One region of the Brochothrix campestris genome, then DNA from elsewhere that is predicted to be linked to it. Evidence: a T-box and tRNA genes for the amino acid it is inferred to sense, from the RefSeq annotation. Region 1 holds a T-box; the other holds one or more tRNA genes.
What was found. The T-box of region 1 lies ahead of serS (serine--tRNA ligase). A T-box ahead of a tRNA ligase gene usually reads a tRNA of that ligase, here a tRNA-Ser.

Region 1 (7,703 bases):
CCACATTCTTCTTCTAAAACACCCGCATGAACTTCACATTGATGATTAAAACGCTCATCGGTCAACAAATTCATTAAAGTGCCAGCTGTACCGGCTTTAACATCTGCTGCACCGTAATAGACTGTCCGCATTCTGGCTAATATAAGTGCCCCACTACACATTGGACAAGGCTCTAATGTTACGTAAATATCACATTCTTCTAAACGCCAAGAACCAATTGCTCGACAAGCTGCTTGAATCGCTAACACTTCCGCATGACTCGTGGCATCTTGACTTGTTTCACGTAAATTATGCCCTCGTCCCACAATTCGATCATTATGAACAACAATTGCACCAATCGGCACTTCTCCAATCGCTTTTGCCTTCTCAGCCTCTGCTAAAGCGACCTTCATATACTCTTCAATTTTTGTCATCTTAAACTCCTTTAGTTTCGTTCTTCTTAATTTAGCATATTTTCACTTTTTATTCTTCAAATCAAACTATTGACTCTGAATTTAGTTGGTGATAATCTAGTGTTAGTACCAGGTTATAAAAAAGGGGGATTTACAATGAATTTACAGGATTTACTTGCACCCATCCACTATAATATTGTGGATGATATTGAAAAACACCGCTCAGATAAGACCGCGTTGATGATGGAAGATGAATCAGGCGTTGTCACAACACTTACTTATAAAGAATTATTAAATAAAGCCAATCAATTTGCCAATGCCCTAATTAAAAAGGGCGTGAAAAAAGGCGACGGCGTACTTGTCATTATGCATCGTTCACTTGAAACTTACATCGCCTATTTAGGTTTATGGAAGGTCGGTGCGGTCATTAGTCCAGCTTCTGAAATGCTGAAAGCTAAAGATTTACACCTCCGTTTTAAATTAGCAGATATTAAAGGCGTCGTTGCTCATGGTCATTATACAACAGAGGTCGATAAGGCCAACAACGATTATAATGCATTAACGGTTAAAATCGCTGTCGATCAACACGTGGCCTCTTGGGATAACTTTGATGACCTCTCAACAACTGAATCAAACACCTTTACTAATGTAGTCACTGCCAGTACTGACCCTGCTCTAATTGCCTTCACTTCAGGGACAACCGGCAATCCGAAAGGTGTCGTTCATATTCACGGTTGGGGCTATGCGCATTTACGTACAGCTTCAGAACGATGGTTAGATATTCGTGAAGACGACATGGTATGGGCAACAGCTGGACCCGGTTGGCAAAAATGGGTTTGGTCTCCGTTCCTCTCTGTGTTAGGACGTGGCGCGACCGGCTTTTTATTCCAAGGTCGTTTCAACCCTGAAAAACAACTGACACTCGTTGAAAAATACAACATCAACGTCTTTTGTTGCACACCAACAGAATACCGTTTACTCGCAAAAGTTGATCAATTAGAGCGATTCAACCTCGACTCATTACGTAGCACTGTATCAGCTGGTGAACCTTTAAACAGCGAGGTAATTAACATCTTCCAAGAAAAATTCGGTTTAAAAGTGCGTGATGGCTACGGTCAAACAGAAAGCACCTTATTAATTGGAACCTTAAAAGACGCGGAAATACGGCCCGGATCAATGGGTCAACCACTCTTGCCTGAATTCATCCATGTTATCGATGAAAACGGCCAACCAGTTAAAGAAGGCGAAGTCGGCGATATTGCGATTTTACGCTCATTCCCTGCCTTATTTAAAGGCTATCATAAAGAACCAGAGCGTTTAGCTAAAGCCATACGCGGGGATTACTTTGTCACTGGTGACCGTGCCACCTTTGATGCCGATAACTACTTTTGGTTCCAAGGACGTAATGACGATATCATCATCAGCTCTGGCTATACAATCGGCCCCTTCGAAGTTGAAGACGCCCTTACGAAACATCCTGCCGTCAAAGAAGTCGGTGTTGTTGCTAGTCCACATGAGTTCCGTGGGGCGATTGTTAAAGCGTTTATCGTCTTAACCGATGGTTACACAGCCTCCGATGACCTTGTTAAAGAACTGCAAAACTTCACAAAAAAAATCACCGCTCCTTATAAGTACCCACGAAGCATCAGCTTTGTTAGCGCCCTTCCTAAAACGGATTCAGGCAAGGTTAAGCGAGTGACACTACGCAACCAGGAATACGGTATTAAGTAATCAAAAAGATGTTCCATTCGACTTTGTCTACAATAAAAAAGCCACCCTTTTTAGGGGGCGGCTTCAGACTGAAGATAAACGCTGTTCTAGGTCGTCAATGCCTCGCCTTCTCGGAGTCGAGTACCATCTGTACACTCACCTCAAAGGCTCGTGTTTCCTAGAACAAAAGAATTTAAAGCCGTTCTAAACGGAAGTGATTGGAGAAAATAACGTTTCTTTTCAGTCAAGTCATCTTGTAGGCAAAGTCACTTGAACTAACGTTAAAAGTCAAACCAGTTTAATTCGACTTTGTCTACAATCTGAAAGCCACCCTTTTTAAGGGTGGCTTTTTTTATTAATCGTTTATTAAATGATCGGTGCCATTAACAAGGCGAACACTATACGTGTTATCTTGATAGTCGACAATGCTGATGCTTGCATTCATAATGTTTTCACTGTTATCACGGTGTTCGCGCCAATCGCCGCCACCTAAGACATACATTAATTGGCGTAAAACCATCCCATGACTCACAATCAAGACATTACCTTCAACGCCTGATTCTTCAATCCGTTTCAAGGCGCGTTTAGTGCGTTCGAGCATTTGCGAATACGTTTCACCACCACTTACTTGCGCACGATACTTAGCAGGTGTATCACGCATCGTATGGAATTCTTCGTATTTTTTCGCTTCTGATGAAGCCATTCCATCCCAAATACCAAAATACATTTCACGTAAATCAGGTGAAGCAAACCGCGGTACATCAGCATGATGCTCCGCTAATATATGATCAGCGGTTTGTTTCGTACGATTACTCGTACTTGTAAAGCAAGCGTTAAATACAACGTCAGCTAAGGCTGCTCCAACTGCTTTAGCGCCATCGATGCCTTCTTGGATTAACGGTGAATCACCCCAGCCTTGCATTAAACCTTGTTCGTTCCACTCTGTTTTACCGTGACGAATAAAATAATAAGTTATTTGCTTAGACACAACGCATTCGACTCCCTTTATTTAATAATTTCTAACCCACGCATGTATGGACGCAATGCTGTTGGTACAACAATTGAACCATCTGCTTGTTGGTAGTTCTCCATAATTGCTGCCACCGTACGGCCAACTGCTAAGCCTGATCCGTTTAATGTATGAACATATTCAACCTTACCGTTCACTTCACGACGGAAGCGAATGTTGGCACGACGCGCTTGGAACGTTTCAAAGTTTGAACATGATGAAATTTCACGGTAAACATTTTGACTTGGAATCCATACTTCAATGTCGTATTTTTTCGCAGCCGTAAAGCCAAGATCAGCTGTACACATGCTCAATACTTGGTATGGCAATTCTAAACGTTGTAAAATATCTTCCGCATCATTAGTTAATTTTTCTAATTCATTGTATGAATCTTCTGGCTTAGAAAATTTAACCATTTCAACCTTATTAAACTGATGTTGGCGAATTAAACCACGTGTATCACGACCGGCTGACCCTGCTTCTGAACGGAAAGACGCACTATAAGCGACATATTTAAGCGGTAATTCATCTGCTTTTAAAATTTCATCACGATGATAGTTCGTTACAGGCACTTCAGCAGTTGGCACTAAGAAGTTATCGCTTTCTTCTAAGAGAAAGGCATCTTCCTCGAATTTAGGCAGTTGACCTGTACCTGTCATGCTTGCACGGTTAACAATATAAGGTGGTAACATTTCTTCGTAGCCATGTTCTGCCGCATGAATATCCATAAAGAAGTTAATTAACGCACGTTCTAATTGTGCACCTGCTTTTTTATAAAATACAAAACGACTACCCGTTACTTTCGCCGCACGTTCAAAGTCTAAAATATCTAAATCTGTTCCTAAGTCCCAATGTGGTTTCGGTTCAAATTCAAATGCACGTGGTGTTCCAACCGAACGAATGACAATATTATCATCTTCCGTATCGCCCACTGGTGTTGATTCATGAGGAATATTAGGGATTGATAACATCAGTTGTTTTAGTTTTTCATTCACAGCAACCAATTGGTCATCTAAACCTTTAATGTCTTCACCAACTTGTTTCATTGCAGCAATTTGCTCATCGGCATTTTCCTTCGCCCGTTTTTTCGTTGCAATTTCACCGGATACTCGATTACGTTCACTTTTTAGTTCTTCCGCTTTTAAAATCAAATCACGGCGAACCGCATCATATTCTGGGAATTTATCTAGCTCACCTAAGTTTTCACCGCGGGCAGCTAACTTTGCTTTTACATTTTCAAAATCATTACGTAACACTTTAATATCTAACATTGTACATCCTCCTATGAATTATTTTATTGTATTAAAAAACTCGTCGACTTCTTGTTGACCAAGAAGGGACGAGTCGAATTATCGCGGTGCCACCCTAATTGAAAGGCCCTTTTACCGGGTCTTTCCACTTAATTGGGATAACGGCTCAGCACCGGAACAATTTAATAGAGCGTACTCATTCCATTGTTCACTCAAAGATGGATTCATAAAGGATGACTCATCAGTTCACACCAACCACTGACTCTCTTTGCAGTCTTCACCTTACTACTATTTCTTCTCAACGTTTTAATTATACGATTACCTTCATTTTACAATACTTTATTGAAAATGAACAGTGGCTTTACTGATTAGATTTTACTCAAACCAACCTTTAGCACCCTCAACAATGTAATCTTTAGCCGTTAGCAAACCTGACTTGCTTACACGCCAAGCACTCAAGAAAAAGCCAGCTCCCGCAATGTCGTCCGCTGCAATAACGTCAACGATACGACCTTGGGCATTATCGATATACCCATAACTAAACGGATCGTTCGCTGCTACCATTGCTTGACCGACAACTTTATCCTTCGCAATTGGGGCAATGAGTTGACCATCACCCGTAGTTAATTTATCCGACAACGTTAGTTTACTAGCAACAACAACCTTATCATCTTTCGGCACAACAAATGATGGTGTAACGCTTGTTGTTAAGGTTGCACTTTCTTTATCGCCTTTAGCGATATTCACCTTCAATTGCTGACCGAGTTCTTTTTTCACCAGTTTATAATTATCAAAACCGTAATTAAGTAGTTTCGCTGTTTCTACAAACCGTGCGCCACTATGTTGATCTTTTGGATTCTTTTTATCGATAACATTCATCACGACCGAAATAAGACGCATGTCAGCTTTTTGGGCTGTAGCAGTAAAAGTCATTCCCGCATGGTCTGTTGTTCCTGTTTTCAAACCATCGACCGGTAAGTTCTTATCTTCATTCACAAGACCTGGTAACATCCAGTTCCAGTTTTCCATTTTGATTTGATCATCAGTGCCTTCTTGAAAGGTCTTTTTGGGAATTTTAGCAAACTCTAAAATTTCAGGATAGTCCATAATTAAAGCACGGCCCAATTTAGCGATACCTCGAGCAGTTAATTCATTTTCAGACTTATTTTTTTGAACACTTTTCCCCTTAACATCTTCATAGCTCAATCCGGTTGAGTTAACAAAGTTATGTGGCCCTAAATCCAATTTGTCAGCTAATTTATTCATTAAGCCAATGTACTTTGTTTCATCGCCACCAGCTAGTTTTTCAGCGATAGCAATCGTCGCACCATTAGCTGAATAAATACTCATCGCTTCAGTTAATTCACGGACTGTGTATGTTTTATCTTGACGTAAAGGAACATTTGATAAGGTATTATCTTGTGATACATTATATGCCGCTTTCGAAATCGGTAACTTATCGTCCCAGTTAAGTTTACCTTCTTTGATAGCTTCCAATAATAAATATTCGGTTACCATCTTCGTCATCGATGCGATTCCTAGACGCTCATCGCCATTTTTATTATAGATGACTTTCCCGGTAGATGCTTCAATCATAAAGGCCGCTTTGGCATTTACGTTAATCGGATTTTTAGCAGTAGTTGCAGCCTCTGTCTTTGACGGTAAAAGCAGCGTCGAAAGCGCGAGCAAAGTGATGAGCGTTAATGAAATGATTTTTTTAAAATACATTGTAAGTAAGGGCCTCCTATTTATTATTGTTAATCTGTCCATGTACAATTACTACGCTATTTTATCACATTATAAGCATGAATAGTAGCTATATGACAAGTATTACAGACGATTTTCAAAAAGTAATATTTGGAAAAATAACCCGTGAATTCGACTCGCCACCCGTGATAATCCGTTGTGTACTTTCACGACATTCTGTTGTGTTGAAAAAAGAAGAACCTGTTCCTGGGTTCACGTCAAAACGAGGGAAATTACTTGAAGCAATATCGATTCGAATGCGATGACCCGTTAAAAAGACATTGCTTGTTGGCCAAAGTTCGATTTCAACTGTAAATTGTTCTTTTTGACTAACCTCATGAATGCGCATAATGTCATCCGTTAAATTATAAGTACGTCCATCGGGTAACACATCGCTGAGTTTCGCTGTAAAATCCACACTCAGCGCATCTGTTGTAACTGCTAGAATCACCCGTACGTTCCCGGTAACATTAAACGGTTCTGTCAGCGGTTCTGTTTCAAACGTCAAAACTGACGGATGCTCATGTGCTGGCAGCTGTTGTTTCGCACCCTCAACCGGATGCTCATGCATGAATGTAACGCCACCACGAGTCGATACAGGACGTTTTGGGTCGTGGTCGTACGAAAGTTCAGCCGCATTGTCTGATGGTTTTAACGTCAACTGAGAGCCGTTAAAATAATAGGTGACAGGAGTTGTATTTGTGAGTGGCCACTCAGAGGCCGTATGCCATTCATTAGTTCCCATCGTAAAATAGCGCACATTGTCTTCAAGGGCTAACGGCTCACCTTTTAACTGATGATTAAACCAATCCAAATGCCAGCCATAGATGTTGCCTCGTGCTTGTTCACCAAAGTAGCGTTCCCCACTTCGTGGTGAGAAATCACCATGAACCCATGGTCCGATAATTAATTTATCGCCAAGTTGTTTATCTTGGCCATTTTGAAAGTTTTCGAGCGTTCCTTTTAAGAAACAGTCATACCAACCAGCAATGTGTAATCCCGGTATTTGGACTTTTTCATACTGTGTATTAACGGATATTTTATCCCAAAACGGATCGGTTAAAGGGGTTTTGTACATTTGACGCAAATAAAAATCAGGCAAGAGATCGTAAATAGGTGGCCATTTTTCGTAAGGATATTTATCGTAATTGCTTGCACCATTCGTTATATTAGCCTGTAACAATGCATACTTACGCGCTAACTCCGACTCATCCTTGACGGTTCGTTCGAGTAGATTAGCCGCAATACTTTCCAGACTCCATACTTGCCACATTGACAGTTCGGTCGCTCCGTTATGATCTTGACTGACGTCAATGAAACTATTTTGACTCATAGTCGGTGCCATCGCCACTAAATGAGGCGGTTGAGTGAGGGCTGCTAACATTTGTGTGTAACCAAAATAAGACAACCCGAGCATACCGACTTTGCCATTGCTATACGGCAATTGAGCTGCCCATTCAACAGTATCATAGCCGTCTGCTTGTTCAGCAATATAAGGACCTTCAAACACGCCTTCTGAGTGATAGCGACCACGAACATCCTGGATAATTACAACATAACCGTGACTAGCTAATACTTGTGGCCGTAAAAAATCAA
Region 2 (7,703 bases), 540 kb from region 1:
AACATATGGCGCAAAGAGGGAAAATAACTGAAACAACAAAAGAAATGGTGGATGAATGGATACAGCGGGTGCAAGAAAGCGATGATGACGCGGCGAAAACCGAATTGGTACTTCATTATGCAGGTCTTGTTGAAGCGCTCGCTCGAAAATATTCTAAGGGCAAGGTTGCCTACCATAATGATTTGGTGCAAGTTGGTTATTTAGGATTATTAGGGGCAATTTCTCGATTTGATGCAACATTTGATCGAAAATTTGAATCGTTTGCGATTCCGACAATTATTGGCGAAATAAAGCGCTATTTACGAGATAAAACATGGAGTGTTCATGTGCCACGTCGGATAAAAGAATTAGGGCCTAAAATTAAAAATACAGTTGAAGAGTTAACAACGGAGCTACAACGTTCTCCTTCAATTATTGAAATAGCACAGACGATTGGTTGTGAAGAAGAAGAAGTGCTGGAAGCGATGGAAATGACGCAAAGCTATCAAGCGTTATCGGTTGATCATACGTTTGAAACGGATAATGATGGCTCACAAATGAGTTTGTTGGATGTCGTGGGAAATGAAGACGAGGGCTATGAACTCGTCGAAGAACGGATGATTTTAGCGAAGGTAATGCCCGTTTTAAATGAGCGGGAACAAATGGTAATACAGTTGACTTTCTTTGATAATTTAAGTCAAAAAGAAACAGGTGAAAAAATGCAAGTGTCACAGATGCATGTCTCACGATTACAAAGAGGCGCGATAAAAAAATTACGAACGGCCTTATTAGAATTGAATGAACATGATCAAACATAAAAGACAAAGCCACTTTAATTGCTGTGACGTTGTCTTTTTTGTTTGATGATAAATAATGCGTCTAAAAGACAAACTATGATAAACTAAAGTTAGTTACGACTGCAAACAGACTCACACTTAAAAGGGGTAATCGAATGAATGAACTAATCATCCAACAATTAACAACTGAATTAAATATAAACAAACAACAAATAAAGACGACCTTAACCTTACTTGAAGATGGCAACACAGTTCCTTTTATTGCTCGTTATCGTAAAGAAGCAACCGGCGAATTGGATGAGGTGCAAATACGGGCGATTGAAGACCGTCACACGTATTTAACAAAATTAATGCAACGCAAAGAAGATGTCATTCGTACAATTGCCGAACAAGAGAAGTTAACACCGAGTTTACAACAGGCAATTGAACAAGCGACGAAGCAACAAGTAGTTGAAGATTTATATCGTCCCTTTAAAGTGAAGAAACGCTCAAAGGCAACAATTGCAAAAGAACGAGGCCTCGAACCGTTAGCGAAATGGGCGTTAGCCTTACCACAAAGTGGCTCGATTGACGTTGAGGCCCAAAAGTACGTGTCGCTTGAACAAGAATTACCTGACGGAGAGGCGGTCATCGAAGGCGTGGTCGAGATTATTGCGGAGGTCATTAGTGATAACCCGACCTATCGAACATTTATTCGGGATCTGAGCTTAACAAAAGGGCGAATTACAGCCGTTAAAAAGAAACAAGCTGAAGATGAACAAGAAGTATTCGCAATGTATTACGATTACAGTGAAGCAGCGAATAAAATTGTGCCACATCGCGTGTTGGCGGTTAACCGTGGTGAAAAAGAAGGTGTCTTAAAAGTGACACTCGAAGTGGATGTTGAAGCGGTACACCGTTATTTAGCGCGTCAACTGCTACATAACAAAACAACAGTTGCTGACATGCTTTTAAATGACGCGATTACGGCAGCCTATAAACGTTTTATTGGACCCGCAATCGAACGTGACATTCGGAGTGATTTGACTGAAAAAGCGCAAACACATGCGATTGACATCTTTGGGAAAAACTTACGTAAATTATTATTACAATCGCCACTTAAAAATAAAACAGTATTGGCACTTGATCCAGCTTATCGTACCGGTTGTAAATTAGCGGTGCTTTCTAAAGATGGGCAAGCGGTGACGACAGCGGTCATTTATCCGCATAAGCCTGTTAATAAACGAGCAGAAGCAGAGCGTATTATGCTTGAGTTGATTGCCCAATACGACGTTGAAATTATTGCAATTGGTAATGGAACGGCATCCCGTGAATCGGAGCAGTTTACGGCGGCGTTAATTAAAGAAAAGCACTTAAATGTATCGTATATTATTGTCAATGAAGCGGGTGCTAGTGTTTACTCAGCGAGTGAAATGGCTCGTGAAGAATTCCCGGATTTAACAGTTGAAAAACGCTCAGCTATTTCGATTGGGCGTCGCTTACAAGATCCGCTCGCCGAGCTTGTCAAAATCGATCCGAAATCGATTGGCGTCGGTCAATATCAGCATGACGTTTCGCAAAGAGAACTGAGTGATTCGTTAACTTTTGTCGTCGAGACGGCGGTTAACCAAGTGGGTGTTAATGTCAATACGGCTTCGAGTGCGTTGTTAGAATACGTCTCAGGACTCAACAAAACAACGGCACATAATATTCGCTTATATCGTGAAGAAAATGGTCCGTTTAACAGCCGCGCCGAGTTAAAAAAAGTGCCGCGCTTAGGTGCGAAATCGTATGAACAAAGCATTGGCTTTTTACGTATTCCAGAAGGGAAAAATAAATTGGACGCGACTGCCATTCATCCAGAAACGTATGATGTCGCTAAGTTAATTTTACAACAATTGGAATTAAAACCAAGTGATTTGGGTACAGAGCTGTTGCGTGGAAAAATTAAAACAATTAAACTCGAAGACTTGAGTGAAGCAACCGGTGTCGGTATGCTCACATTAGCAGATGTAATTGAAGCAATGGAAGCTCCGAGTCGTGATTTGCGAGATGATATGGCCGCACCGTTGCTCCGTCAAGATGTTTTGACTGTCGAAGACTTAAAAATCGGGATGGAATTACAAGGCACAGTTCGCAATGTTGTAGATTTTGGTGCCTTTGTTGATATTGGTCTCAAACAAGATGGTCTCGTTCACATTTCGAAGTTAGCCACTAAATTTGTGAAAGATCCGATGAAAGTCGTCTCAGTTGGTGATATTGTGACTGTTTGGGTTGATAAGATCGACAGTGTCAAAAATAAAGTAGGGTTGTCAATGGTGGCAGCAAAAGTGAAGGTCGTTTAAATGAACAATCAGGAATTACAAAGTTGGGTCGAGGAGGTGTCCGAACGTGTATTCGGATACCCTTTTGTTCATCAAGCCACGTTTAATCGTCGGTTACGGACAACCGGGGGGCGCTATTTGCTAGCGACACATCATATTGAAATGAACGAGCGTTATTTGTTAGCCTATGATGCAGCTTATTTTGAGACAATCATCAAGCATGAATTATGTCATTATCATTTACATTTACAAGGAAAAGGCTACCAACATAAGCATCAAGATTTTAAACGACTGTTAAAACAAGTAGGAGGCTCACGTTTTTGTCAGCCGATTGAAACCGACTGGCGTTACTGTTATCAATGCGTGAACTGTCAAGCGCTGTTTCAACGTCGTCGTCGCTTCAATGTCGCTAAATACAGCTGTGGTCAGTGTCGTGGTCAATTGCAAGAACGGTCACAAAATGTTAGGCAAAAGACAATCTTTTAATTAAGGGAAACTTTTTTTATTTTTTTAAGATAGTTTCAAAAAAATGGTTGACGCTAGCTCTTAAAGTCTATATAATACTAAGAGTAGTCGAGAGCAATACTTCTTTTAAGGAGAAATACTCAAGTGGCTGAAGAGGCGCCCCTGCTAAGGGTGTAGGTCGCGAAAGCGGCGCGAGGGTTCAAATCCCTCTTTCTCCATAGCGCAATCAGGCCCGTTGGTCAAGCGGTTAAGACACCGCCCTTTCACGGCGGTATCACGGGTTCGAATCCCGTACGGGTCATTGGTCTGGTAGTTCAGCTGGTTAGAATGCCTGCCTGTCACGCAGGAGGTCGCGGGTTCGAGTCCCGTCCAGACCGCCAGTTTTTTAAAGAAAGTGACGTAATAAGAGATAACACCTATATTGGTCTGGTAGTTCAGCTGGTTAGAATGCCTGCCTGTCACGCAGGAGGTCGCGGGTTCGAGTCCCGTCCAGACCGCCAGTTTATGGGGTGTAGCCAAGCGGTAAGGCAATGGATTTTGATTCCATCATGCGTAGGTTCGATCCCTGCCACCCCAGTCATAAAACAGTGCAGAGTTGCACTGTTTTTTTTATTGAAAAAAACAAAAATACTTTTAAAAAGCTGTTGACACTGGTGCGGTAATACGGTAATATAAGTGTTGCAAGTGTTGTTTATCTATTTTTGAAAATAACATAAACAATCAGCGGCCATGGCGGAATTGGCAGACGCGTCAGACTAAGGATCTGGTGCCCGTTTAGGGCGTGGAGGTTCAAGTCCTCTTGGCCGCATAATTTAAGACAGTCGGATATTAATCTGACTGTCTTTTTCTTTTGAAAATAATGGAAGGAGGCATGGAATGAACTACTTAATGGTCTTTGTTTTTGGCGGTTTAGGTGGCATTAGTCGTTATAGTCTCAGTCTGATGCTACAAGGAAACGTGTTTCCGTTTAGTACATTAATTGTTAATTTACTGGGCTGTTTCTTGCTCGTGATAGTGAATGAATATCTGAGTCTTAAATGGAAGTTACCGAAGGCTATCATTGTTGGAATAGGAACTGGTTTTATCGGTGCCTTTACGACTTTTTCGGCCTTTAGCATGGAATTTATGCAATTATATAAGGCAGGTGAAGTCGCCTTAGCGCTTACATATATTGGTGCGAGTTTAATTGGTAGTATGATTGTGATTAACCTTGCGTATTGGCTCGTTCATCACGCGTTGAATAAGAAGGGGGGCAATGTATGAGTTTTTTACTTGTGGGTATAGGGGCGGCCTCAGGAGCGTTATTACGCTATCTTGTCTCTCGACTTGTGCACCTTTTTTATAAGGGCAGTTTTCCGTTAGCAACCTTCCTTGTTAATATGGTCGGTTCATATATGATGGCATTATATCTCATCACAAAACCTTCGGAAACAGTCAGCTTAGTGATGTTAGTTGGTTTCTTAGGTGGCTTGACGACCTTCTCAACCTTTGCGGTTGAAGGCGTGCAATTATTAAAGAAAAAAGAAGTGTTTACTTTTATTTATTACATCGGGATGTCTTATGTTTTAGGGATACTATTAGCTTCATTACGTTACGTTTTATAATAGGATAAAGAAAGTAAGGTGGAGTAAGTGACAGGCAAGAATGAACAAGAAACACAACCGAGTGTGAAACGGCAACTAAAAACGCGTCATTTATCGATGATTGCGATTGGTGGTAGTATCGGTACAGGCTTATTTGTGGCCAGTGGTTCAGCCATTTCAACAGCAGGGCCAGGTGGGGCGCTTTTAGCTTACATCGCCATTGGTATCATGGTGTTTTTCTTAATGACGAGTTTAGGTGAAATGGCGACTTATTTACCGGTATCAGGATCTTTTAGTACATACGCAAGCCGTTTTGTTGATCCGGCCTTTGGTTTTGCCATGGGTTGGAATTATTGGTTCAACTGGGCAATTACGTTAGCCGTCGATGTCAGTACGGCCGCTTTAATTATTGGCTATTGGTTACCAGATGTACCTGGTTGGATTTTTAGTCTCTTTTTCTTAGTGGTAATCTTTTTGCTGAATGCGATGACAGTTAAGGCGTTTGGAGAGGCGGAATACTGGTTTTCAGTCATTAAGGTCGTGACGGTCATTGCCTTTATCATTATTGGGTTATTAACGATTTTTGGTATTTTAGGCGGTCATTATTACGGTCTCTCGAATTTCACACATAAAGAAGCGCCATTTGTTGGTGGTATGCCAGCTATTTTAGCGATGTTCGTCATCGCCGGTTTTTCGTTTCAAGGAACAGAGTTAATTGGGATTACAGCAGGTGAGTCAGAAACGCCTGAAAAAAGTATTCCGAAAGCGATTAAAACGATTTTTTGGCGTATCTTACTGTTTTATATTTTGGCGATTGCGATAATCGCTGCAATTATTCCGTACACGAGTCCTGACTTATTAGGTGGTAGTGAAACGAACATTGCAATGAGTCCATTTACGCTCGTGTTTAAAAATGCCGGCTTAGCGATAGCGGCTGGAGTGATGAATGCGATTATTTTAACATCGGTACTATCGGCAGGAAACTCCGGCATGTATGCCAGTACACGGATGCTGATGGCAATGGGTCAATCAGGCCAAGCACCAAAGGCAATGGGAAAAGTGAATAAACGTGGTATTCCGATGAATGCCCTTATTTTCACAGCCGTGATTGGAGCCTTAGCGTTACTGAGCTCTATTTTAGGGCCACAAGTTTATTTATATTTAGTGGCTGCCAGTGGTTTGACCGGCTTTATCGCCTGGGTTGGTATCGCGGTATCGCATTTCCGGTTTAGACGAGCTTATATTAAGCAAGGTCACCAACTAAGCGCATTGAAGTACAAAGCTAAATGGTTCCCGTTTGGACCATTGTTAGCATTGATTTTATGTATCTTTGTTATTATCGGCCAGGATTTAGGTTCGTTTGCTAAATTTGATTTACAGGCGATTTTAATGACTTATATGAGTATTCCGTTGTTTTTATTCTGTTTTATCTTTTATAAGATTAAGTATAAAACTAAGTTGATTCCGTTAGATGAGGTCGATTTAGAACAGATTGATCTCAAAAAAGAGCAGTAAGAATAGAATATAAAAGGCGGACAAACAGAGCATGTTTGTCCGTTTTTGTTTTTATCAAAAAATAAAATGTTATATTAATAAAAAAAGCGTATGATAGAAGAAAGGAAGAGGGATATTATGTCAAAAGAAACATTGCAACGCTCATTAACAGGAAGACATATTATGCTGATTGCCATTGGTGGCGCAATCGGGACAGGTTTGTTCTTAGGTGCCGGTCGGAGTATTAGTTTAGCAGGTCCTTCGATTTTACTCGTGTATGCGATCATTGGTTGTTTGTTGTTTTTCTTAATGCGTGCCTTAGGAGAATTGCTATTATCAAACACAGACTTCAATTCATTTGCAGATATTGCGCGTGCCTACTTAGGTAATTGGGCGGGCTTTTTTACCGGTTGGACGTATTGGTTCTGTTGGGTTGTAACAGGTATGGCTGAAATTACAGCTGTTGCTAAGTACATTGGTTATTGGTGGCCAAGTATTCCCCAATGGCTTTCAGCTTTAGCCTGTGCACTCTTATTATTAATGATTAACTTATTAACAGTGAAAGCCTTTGGTGAGTTTGAATTTTGGTTTGCAGTCATTAAAGTAACGACAATTGTCGTCTTAATTGTGATTGGTGCGGTGATGATAATCATGGGAACAAAAACACCGAGTGGTCACGTTTCGCTCACACATATATGGAGCCATGGCGGTTTCTTCCCCAATGGGGCTAAAGGCTTTATTCTAGCCTTCCAAATGGCGGTGTTCTCGTTTGTTGGTGTGGAATTAATCGGTGTTACTGCAGGTGAAACGAAGGATCCCGAAAAAACATTGCCAAAGGCAATCAATGCGATTCCAATTCGGATATTGCTGTTTTATATCGGAACGCTGATTGTGATTATGTCAGTGACGCCTTGGAACAAAATTTCGGCGGTAGATAGCCCGTTTGTAACGCTATTTGCCTTTGTCGGTATTCCAGCCGCAGCCACAATTATTAATTTCGTCGTTATTTCAGCCGCTGCGTCTTCATGTAATTCTGGCTTGTTCTCAACGAGTCGGATGTTATATGGGCTTGGGAAACAAGG

Region 2: it encodes a tRNA-Ser, which carries the amino acid that the T-box ahead of serS (serine--tRNA ligase) is inferred to sense. The anticodon was not compared.

What each region holds. Positions count from the first base shown of each region.
Region 1 is NZ_CP175511.1:15,609-23,311, reverse strand. Features, by position in the region: gene tadA (tRNA adenosine(34) deaminase TadA) at 1-413, opposite strand, end outside; gene ACJYYY_RS00085 (acyl-CoA synthetase) at 549-2,123, shown strand; gene ACJYYY_RS00080 (histidine phosphatase family protein) at 2,458-3,090, opposite strand; gene serS (serine--tRNA ligase) at 3,108-4,382, opposite strand; T-box leader at 4,444-4,672, opposite strand; gene ACJYYY_RS00070 (D-alanyl-D-alanine carboxypeptidase family protein) at 4,737-6,089, opposite strand; gene ACJYYY_RS00065 (CocE/NonD family hydrolase) at 6,205-7,703, opposite strand, start outside.
Region 2 is NZ_CP175511.1:1,803,780-1,811,482, reverse strand. Features, by position in the region: gene sigB (RNA polymerase sigma factor SigB) at 6-797, shown strand; gene ACJYYY_RS09005 (Tex family protein) at 932-3,100, shown strand; gene ACJYYY_RS09000 (SprT family protein) at 3,101-3,565, shown strand; tRNA gene ACJYYY_RS08995 (tRNA-Ser) at 3,675-3,762, shown strand; tRNA gene ACJYYY_RS08990 (tRNA-Glu) at 3,774-3,845, shown strand; tRNA gene ACJYYY_RS08985 (tRNA-Asp) at 3,848-3,924, shown strand; tRNA gene ACJYYY_RS08980 (tRNA-Asp) at 3,968-4,044, shown strand; tRNA gene ACJYYY_RS08975 (tRNA-Gln) at 4,050-4,121, shown strand; tRNA gene ACJYYY_RS08970 (tRNA-Leu) at 4,268-4,352, shown strand; gene ACJYYY_RS08965 (CrcB family protein) at 4,421-4,807, shown strand; gene ACJYYY_RS08960 (CrcB family protein) at 4,804-5,148, shown strand; gene ACJYYY_RS08955 (amino acid permease) at 5,245-6,642, shown strand; gene ACJYYY_RS08950 (amino acid permease) at 6,760-7,703, shown strand, end outside.